2 regions of the Mesorhizobium sp. L103C119B0 genome follow, and region 1 is predicted to be linked to the other one. Evidence: riboswitches for the same ligand, from Rfam matches in the RefSeq annotation. Region 1 holds a riboswitch; the other holds the start of a gene.

Evidence for each region. A riboswitch is a leader RNA that binds a small molecule or an ion and turns the genes downstream of it on or off. The one in region 1 is predicted to bind S-adenosylmethionine.
Region 2: another riboswitch for S-adenosylmethionine. It lies ahead of X728_RS143920 (homoserine O-acetyltransferase); the one in region 1 lies ahead of X728_RS149195 (O-succinylhomoserine sulfhydrylase).

Annotation. Positions count from the first base shown of each region.
Region 1 covers NZ_AYXE01000009.1:151,861-156,068, forward strand. Annotated here, with positions in the region: gene X728_RS149200 (ceramide glucosyltransferase) at 1-622, shown strand, start outside; gene X728_RS149195 (O-succinylhomoserine sulfhydrylase) at 634-1,824, opposite strand; SAM riboswitch at 1,882-1,959, opposite strand; gene X728_RS149190 (2'-deoxycytidine 5'-triphosphate deaminase) at 2,100-3,194, shown strand; gene X728_RS149185 (ABC transporter substrate-binding protein) at 3,296-4,066, shown strand; gene X728_RS149180 (hypothetical protein) at 4,084-4,208, opposite strand, start outside.
Region 2 covers NZ_AYXE01000015.1:34,658-38,865, reverse strand. Annotated here, with positions in the region: partial or broken gene X728_RS01000000167115 (sugar kinase) at 1-149, shown strand, start outside; gene X728_RS143910 (prephenate/arogenate dehydrogenase family protein) at 157-1,092, opposite strand; gene hisC (histidinol-phosphate transaminase) at 1,097-2,206, opposite strand; SAM riboswitch at 2,332-2,409, shown strand; gene X728_RS143920 (homoserine O-acetyltransferase) at 2,470-3,639, shown strand; gene metW (methionine biosynthesis protein MetW) at 3,636-4,208, shown strand, end outside.

The sequences.
Region 1 (4,208 bases):
ATGCGCGTTCCTCAACACGCTGCAGGCGCGCTGGCAATATGCCGGCGAGGCGCTTGGCCTCGGCTTTGCCCAGGGCAAGAGCATGCTGTGGAACAAGCCGATGCTCGATACCAATGGCGGTATCCGCGCGCTGGCCGCCGAGATCGCCGAGGATGCTGCTGCAACCAAGCTGGTCAACGGACTGGGCCTGCGCGTCAATCTCGTTGCCTCGCCTTTCGAGCAACCACTGGGGCAGCGCCGACTTGCCGACATCTGGTCGCGTCAGGCGCGCTGGGCGCGGTTGCGCCGCGTCACTTTCCCGCTGTTTTTCGCACCCGAGATCCTGACCGGCGTCGCCGTGCCGTTGGCGTTGGCGCTGGTGGCGGCAGCAAGTGCCGGCATCAGCCTGCCGGCCACGGTGTTGGCCGTGCTGGCGGCGGCCTACATTCCCGAATGCGCGCTGGCCGCGGCCAAGGGCTGGCATCTGTCGCTGCGCATGGTCCCGGCGATGATGGTCCGCGACATGATGCTTCCCGCCATCTGGGCGCGCGGCTGGCTGAGCGGCGCCGTCGATTGGCGCGGCAACACCATGATCATCGGCACCAAGACGGCCGAGCTGGAAGAGGCTTCGTCGGGAGCGTGACGCCTCGCGGCCTACCCGGCTGCCTTCAGCGCCTGCGCAACGTCCTCCAGCAGATCGTCCGTATCCTCAAGACCGACCGACAGCCTGAGCGTTCCCGGCCCGATGCCAAGCTCGGCGCGAGCTTCGTCGCTGAGGTTCTTGTGCGTGGTGGTCGCCGGATGGGTGATCAGGCTCTTGGCGTCGCCGAGATTGTTGGAGATCAGCACGATGTCGAGCGCGTTCTGCAAGGCGAAGGCCGCCTGCTTGCCGCCCTTCACGTCGAGGCAGATCAGCGTCGATCCGCCCGTCATCTGCTTCTTGACGATGTCGGCCTGCGGGTGGTCGGCGCGGCCGGGATAGATGACGCGGGCGATTTCCGGCCGTCCTGCCAGGAAATCCGCGATCTTGGCCGCGCTTTCCGTCTGCTGGCGCACCCGAACCGGCAGCGTCTCCAGGCCCTTGAGCAGCGTCCAGGCGTTGAACGGCGACAGGCTCGGGCCGGTGTGGCGGAAATAGTCGTGCAAATTCTCGTCGATCCATTTCTTGTCCGACAGGATGATGCCGCCGAGACAGCGTCCCTGGCCGTCAATGTGCTTGGTCGCGGAGTAGACGACGATATGGGCGCCGAGCTGCAAGGGCTTCTGCTGCAAGGGCGTGGCAAAGACATTGTCGACGATCAGCCTGGCGCCGATCGAGGTGGCGAGCGCCGCCACCGCTGCGATGTCGACCACTTCCAGCGTCGGATTGGTCGGGCTTTCCAGGAAGAACAGTTTCGTGTTCGGCCGCACCGCCTTTTCCCAGTTGGCGATGTCGGTGCCGTCGACCAGCGTTGCCTCGATGCCGTATTTCGGCGCCAGCGTCTCCACCACCCAGCGGCAGGAGCCGAACAGCGCGCGCGCCGCAACGATATGGTCGCCGGCCTTGGCGCTGCACAGGAGCGCTGCCGTCACCGCAGCCATGCCGGACGCCGTGGCGCGCGCATCTTCGGCACCCTCCAGCGCGCACATGCGCTTTTCGAACATGTCGACGGTAGGGTTGGCATAGCGCGAATAGATGAAGCCCGGCTCCTCGCCCTTGAAACGGGCCTCGGCAGCCTGCGCCGTCTCGTAGACATAGCCTTGGGTGAGGTACATCGCTTCGGACGTCTCGCCGAACTGGGAACGCAGCGTTCCCCCGTGCACGAGTGCGGTCTGAGGTTTCCAGTTACGCTTCTTGGTGCTCATCGCTTTTGTTCCAGACACAAAAAAACCGGCCGCGAAAGTCGCAACCGGTCCATATGGCCTTGCGGCCCGACGGTCCTTTAGCGACTTGTTTAACGTGGCTGCAAGCCGACCGGCCAAATCACCACGGGATAACGACCCTTTAGACCTCACCTGCGCTTGCGTCAATTGCCGGCTTCATTAAGAGGTTTGTACCAGGCAGGTTCCGCAATAATATCCAGCGGTTTTGCGGCAAGAACCTGCCACAAAGAGACCGACCTTGGAGCGGAGCCAGCCTTTTGCGGCAGACAGGCATTCTTCCCGATCAGGACATTTCCGCGCTGTTTCAGTCCGGCGCGCTGAAGTCGCCGCGCGCGCTCGATGTCGACCAGGTGCAGCCGGCGAGCCTCGATCTCAGGCTCGGCGACAAGGCTTTTCGCGTGCGCGCCTCCTTCCTGCCGGGTCCCGATCATCTGGTGGCCGACAAGCTTCACCGGCTGAAATTGCATGAGTTCAGTCTCGCCGAGGGCGCGGTGCTGGAAACCGGCTGCGTCTACATCGTGCCGCTGCTCGAACGCCTGGCGCTGCCCGCAAACGTGTCGGCCTCGGCCAACCCGAAGAGCTCGACCGGCCGGCTCGACATCTTCACCCGGGTGATGACCGATCGCGGCCATGAGTTCGACAAGATCGCCCCCGGCTATCACGGGCCGCTTTATCTCGAAGTCAGTCCGCGCACCTTCCCGATCGTCGTACGCGCCGGATCGAGGCTGTCGCAGATCCGCTTTCGCACCGGCAACGCGCTGTTGTCGGAGGCAGAACTGAACGAATTGCACCGCGCCGAGATGCTGGTGGCGACCGAGCCGCCCAACATTTCCGGCGGCGGCATTGCGCTGTCGATCGATCTTGACGGCGACCAGAACGGCCTGGTCGGCTATCGCGGCAAGCATCACACCGGCTTGGTCGATGTCGACAAGCGCGCCGCCCAGGATGCCGTCGATTTCTGGGAGCCGCTCTATAAGAGCGGCGCCGGCGAACTGGTGCTCGACCCGGACGAGTTCTACATCCTGGTCAGCCGCGAAGCCGTGCACGTGCCGCCGCTCTACGCCGCCGAGATGACGCCCTTCGATCCGCTGGTTGGCGAATTCCGTGTTCACTATGCCGGCTTCTTCGATCCGGGCTTCGGCCATTCGGCCTCAGGCGGCACCGGCAGCCGGGCGGTGCTCGAAGTGCGCAGCCACGAAGTGCCGTTCATCCTCGACCACGGCCAGATCGTCGGCCGGCTGGTCTACGAACACATGCTGAAGCGGCCGCAGGCGCTTTACGGCACCGATCTCGGCTCGAATTACCAGGCGCAAGGCCTCAAGCTCTCCAAGCATTTCCGCCCCGCCGGCTGAACCTTCGATCACCGTCAGGCAAAATACTTGCCTGCGCTGCCTCACCATGCTTGGCTGCCTTTCGGTGGCCGGCAAGAGAACGGCGCGCAAGGGGAACCAAAATGCAGATTTCAAGATGGATCATATCGGCAGCGGGCGCTGCCATGCTGGTGATATCGGCCGGCTCGCTGGCTGAGGCGCAGGAGAAATTGAAGATCGGCACCGAGGGCGCTTATCCGCCCTTCAACACCATCACCGCGGACGGCAAGATCGAGGGCTTCGACATCGACATTGCCAATGCGCTGTGTGCGCAGATGAAGGTCGAGTGCGAGATCGTCACCCAGGACTGGGACGGCATCATCCCGGCGCTGCAGGCGAAAAAGTTCGACGCCATCATCGCCTCGATGAGCATCACCGAGGAGCGCAAGAAACAGGTCGCCTTCACCAACAAATACTACACGACGCCGCTGGCGCTGGTGGCGCCCAAGGACAGCGACCTCACTTCCACCGAACCGGCAGCCCTTGCCGGCAAGACGGTGGGCGCGCAGGCCTCGACCACCCAGGCCGACTATGCGCAGGACGCCTATGGCAAGGCCGGCGCCGAGGCGAAACTCTACCCCACCCAGGAAGAGGCGATCACCGACTTGCAGAACGGCCGTCTCGACGCCGTCATCTCCGACAAGTTCGTGCTGATGGACTGGCTGAAGAAGGCGAGCGAAGGCTGCTGCAAGCTTGTCGGCGACGTCAAGGGCACCGAGACGCAAGCCGGCATCGCTGTCCGCCTGGAAGACACGGCGCTACGCGACAAGCTGAATGCGGCGATAGACGCCATCGTCGCCGACGGCACTTACAAGAAGATCCAGGCCAAGTATTTCGATTTCGATATTTATTGACTTCCGGCCCGCCGGAGTCAGCCGCGAAAGAGATACTCTTTCGCGGCGCCAAGGCAGGCATGAAAATGGCCGATAAACAGCAGTTCGCGTGCGGCCAAACGTTTCCTGCCCCAAAAGCCTTCGGTCAGTTTGACCTCGTCGA
Region 2 (4,208 bases), on a different contig from region 1:
TTGGACTTGCTGAGGCCATGCCGGTCGAGCACGCGTTGCGCTTTGCCAGCGCGGCGGCCGCGCTCAAATGCCAGCGCTTCGGCGGCCGGCTGGGGGCGCCAAACAGGGACGAGGCAATGGCCATGGTCGCGGCGACCTGGCCCGTCTGAAACAGATTTAACTTTTCACCGGGTGCTCGACCGCCTGGCGGCCGAAATCCGGCACGTCGATATCCTGGCCGGCCTCGATGATCGAACGGCGAACGGCCCGGGTGCGGGTGAACAGGTCGAACAGCTTGTCGCCGTCGCCCCAGCGGATCGCCCGCTGCAGCGAGGCGAGGTCCTCCGAAAAGCGCGCCAGCATTTCCAGGATGGCATCCTTGTTGTGCAGGCACACGTCGCGCCACATGGTCGGGTCGGAGGCGGCCAGACGGGTGAAGTCGCGGAAACCGGAAGCCGAATATTTGATCACTTCCGACTTGGTCACCGATTCCAGATCGTCGGCCGTGCCGACGATGTTGTAGGCAATGATGTGCGGAAGATGCGAAACGATGGCCAGCGTCATGTCATGATGCTGCGGGTCCATCGTGTCGATGTTGGAGCCGCAGCGCCGCCAGAATTCCGACAGCTTTTCCAGCGCGGCCGGATCGGTTCCCGGCAGCGGCGTGAAGATGCACCAGCGGTTTGCGAACAGGTCGGCGAAACCCGCATCCGGGCCCGATTTCTCCGTACCTGCCAGCGGGTGCCCCGGAATAAAGTGCACGCCGTCCGGTACATAGGGCTGTATTTGCGCAATGACCGAGGCCTTGGTCGAACCGACATCGGTGAGGATGGCGCCCTTTTTCAGCCCCGGCGCGATCTCTTGCGCCACCTCGCCCGACGATCCCACTGGCACCGAGACGATGATCAGGTCGGCATTGCGGACCGCTTCCCTGGCGTCGGTGGTGTAGCTCTCGCCAAGACCGAGCTCCTTCGCCCGTGCCAGCGTGGCCGGGCTGCGCGTCGCGATGGCGACATGGCGGGCCAGGCCCTCGCGGCGGATGATGCGGGCCAGCGACGAGCCGATCAGGCCGATGCCGACCAGCGCGATCTTTTCAAACATCGGTGCTGTCATTGTTTCAGCTTTTCAGGAATGTCGTGAGGGCATCGATGACGCCGCGATTTGCTTCTTCGGTGCCGACGCTCATGCGCAGCGCGTTGGGAAAGCCATAGCCGGTAACGCGCCGCAATATATAGCCGCGCTGGGTGAGGTAATCGTCCGCCGCCTCAGCCGAATGCTTCTTGTCGTCGGGAAAGTGGATGAGGACGAAATTGCCGACGCTGGGCGTCACGCGCAGCCCAAGCTTCGTCAGTTCTTCATTCAACCAGGTAAGCCAGGTCTCGTTGTGCAACGAACTGCGCTCGACATGGGCGCGGTCGCGGATGGCGGCAATGCCGGCCTCGATCGCTGTTGCGTTAACGTTGAAAGGGCCGCGGATACGGTTGATGGCATCGACGATGTGCAGTGGGCCATACATCCAGCCGATGCGCGCGCCGCCAAGGCCGAGCTTGGAGAAGGTGCGGGTCATGACCACATTCTGCGCGCTGCCCGCCAGCTCGATACCTGCCTCATAGTCATTGCGCCTGACGTACTCGGCATAGGCCGCGTCCAGCACCAGAAGCACGTTGCCCGGGAGCGTGGAATGCAGGCGGCGGACCTCCTGGAAAGGCAGATAGGTGCCGGTCGGATTGTTGGGATTGGCGAGGAAGATGATTTTGGTCCGCGGCGTCACCGCGGCCAGGATCGCGTCGACGTCGGCGCGCTCCTGGGTTTCCTTCACAGCAACCGGCTTGGCCCCCGCCGACTGAATGTAGATCTTGTAGACCATGAAGGCATGTTCGGTAAAAATCGCCTCATCGCCTGGCGCAAGATAGGTCTGCGCCAGCAGGCCAAGTATCTCGTCGGAACCGTTGGAGCAGATGATGTTTGCCGGGTTGAGGCCGTGCACCTCGGCGATCGCCTCGCGCAGCCGGCGGGCGGTGCCGTCGGGATAGACATCAAGCTTGCTGGCCACTTCGCGCGCGGCCTCGATCGCCTTCGGCGACGGGCCGAGCGGGTTCTCGTTCGACGACAATTTATGGACCTTGGCGACGCCGGCAGGTGCCGTGCTCTTGCCCGGTACATAGGCGTCGATGTCCATGATGCCCGCGCGGGGCGTCGGCCGTGCCTTGCCCGCTGTCTTGTCCATGTCGCAAATCCATCCAGAATGCCTCCGTCCGGAGGCCGCAGCGGAAATACAAGCCGTAGCCGCGAATGTCGAGAGGCGGGCATAGCTGGCCGTTGACGCCGGGCCGCACGAGTTCTAGAAGAACGCAACAGTTCCGTGGTGATTTGGCCGGTCGGCTTGCAGCCACGTTAAACAACTCGCTAAAGGGCCGTTTGCGTGACGTAACCGGCTTTGCGATCGCATTGCCGGTTTTTTATTGCCTGACGGCGGGCAAGGAGAGTCACATGGCCGCGCTCCGCGCTACAAAAACCAACAACGAGGCCGACAGCCCGTCGAGCCCGGTGTTGCGTTTTGGCCCTGACAAGCCGCTGAAGCTCGACGCCGGCACGCTTTTGTCGCCGTTCCAGATCGCCTACCAGACCTATGGCACCCTCAACGATGCCCGCACCAACGCCATCCTGGTCTGCCACGCGCTGACCGGCGACCAGCATGTCGCCAACACCAATCCGGTGACCGGCAAGCCCGGCTGGTGGGAAGTGCTGATCGGTCCCGGCAAGATCATCGACACCAACCGCTTCTTCGTCATCTGCTCCAACGTCATCGGCGGGTGCCTCGGCTCCACCGGTCCGGCCTCGACCAATCCCGCCACCGGCAAGCCCTACGGCCTCGACCTGCCAATCATCACCATCCGCGACATGGTGCGGGCGCAATTGATGCTGGTCGACCATTTCGGCATCGAAAAGCTGTTTTGCGTGCTCGGCGGCTCGATGGGCGGCATGCAGGTGCTGGAATGGGCATCGTGCTATTCCGAGCGCGTCTTCTCGGCCCTGCCGATCGCCACAGGCGCACGCCATTCCTCGCAGAACATCGCCTTCCACGAGGTCGGCCGGCAGGCCGTCATGGCCGATCCGGACTGGCATGGCGGCAAATATTTCGAGCACGGCAAGCGCCCGGAAAAGGGGCTCGCCGTGGCGCGCATGGCCGCCCACATCACCTATCTGTCGGAAGCCGCCCTGCATCGGAAATTCGGCCGCAATCTGCAGGACCGCGAAGCACTGACCTTCGGTTTCGACGCAGATTTCCAGATCGAAAGCTATCTGCGCCACCAGGGCATGACATTCGTCGACCGCTTCGACGCCAACTCCTACCTCTACATGACCCGTTCGATGGATTATTTCGACCTCGCCGCCGACCATGGCGGCCGGTTGGCAGATGCCTTTGCCGGGACCAAGACCCGCTTCTGCCTGGTGTCCTTCACCTCGGACTGGCTGTTCCCGACCGAGGAGAGCCGCTCGATCGTGCATGCGCTCAACGCCGCCGGCGCCTCCGTCTCCTTCGTCGAGATCGACACCGACCGCGGCCATGATGCCTTCCTGCTCGATGAACCCGAACTGTTTGCCGCCGTCAAGGGCTTCATCGGCTCGGCGGCCCGCGCAAGGGGGCTCGCCTCATGAGCGTCAATGGCAGCCAGCGCGTCGACCTCGAAGTCGTGGCCAACCTGATACCGCCGCAGTCGCGGGTGCTCGATGTCGGCTCCGGCGACGGCCTGCTGCTCGAACTCCTGCAGGAGACCAAGCAGGTCGACGGCCGCGGGCTGGAGCTGTCACAGCGCGGCGTCAATGAATGCGTGGCGCGCGGTCTCTCGGTCATCCAGGGCGATGCCGATACCGACCTCGAATTCTATCCGGACAAGGGTTTTGACTTCGTCGTCCTGTCTCAGACGCTGCAGGCGACCCGCAACCCGAAGCTGGTGCTCGACGAGCTGCTGCGAATCGGCAACCGCGCCATCGTCTCCTTCCCCAATTTCGGCCACTGGCGGGTGCGGCTGTCGCTGTTCGTCAATGGCCGGATGCCGGTGACCGCGGACCTGCCCTATTCCTGGTACGACACGCCCAACATCCATTTCTGCACCATCCGCGACTTCGTCAATCTGGTCGAGGAACTCGGCGCTTCGGTCGAGAAAGCCACCGCGCTCGACGGCAACGGCCAGAAGATCGGCCTGTCGATGCCATGGTGGTTCTGG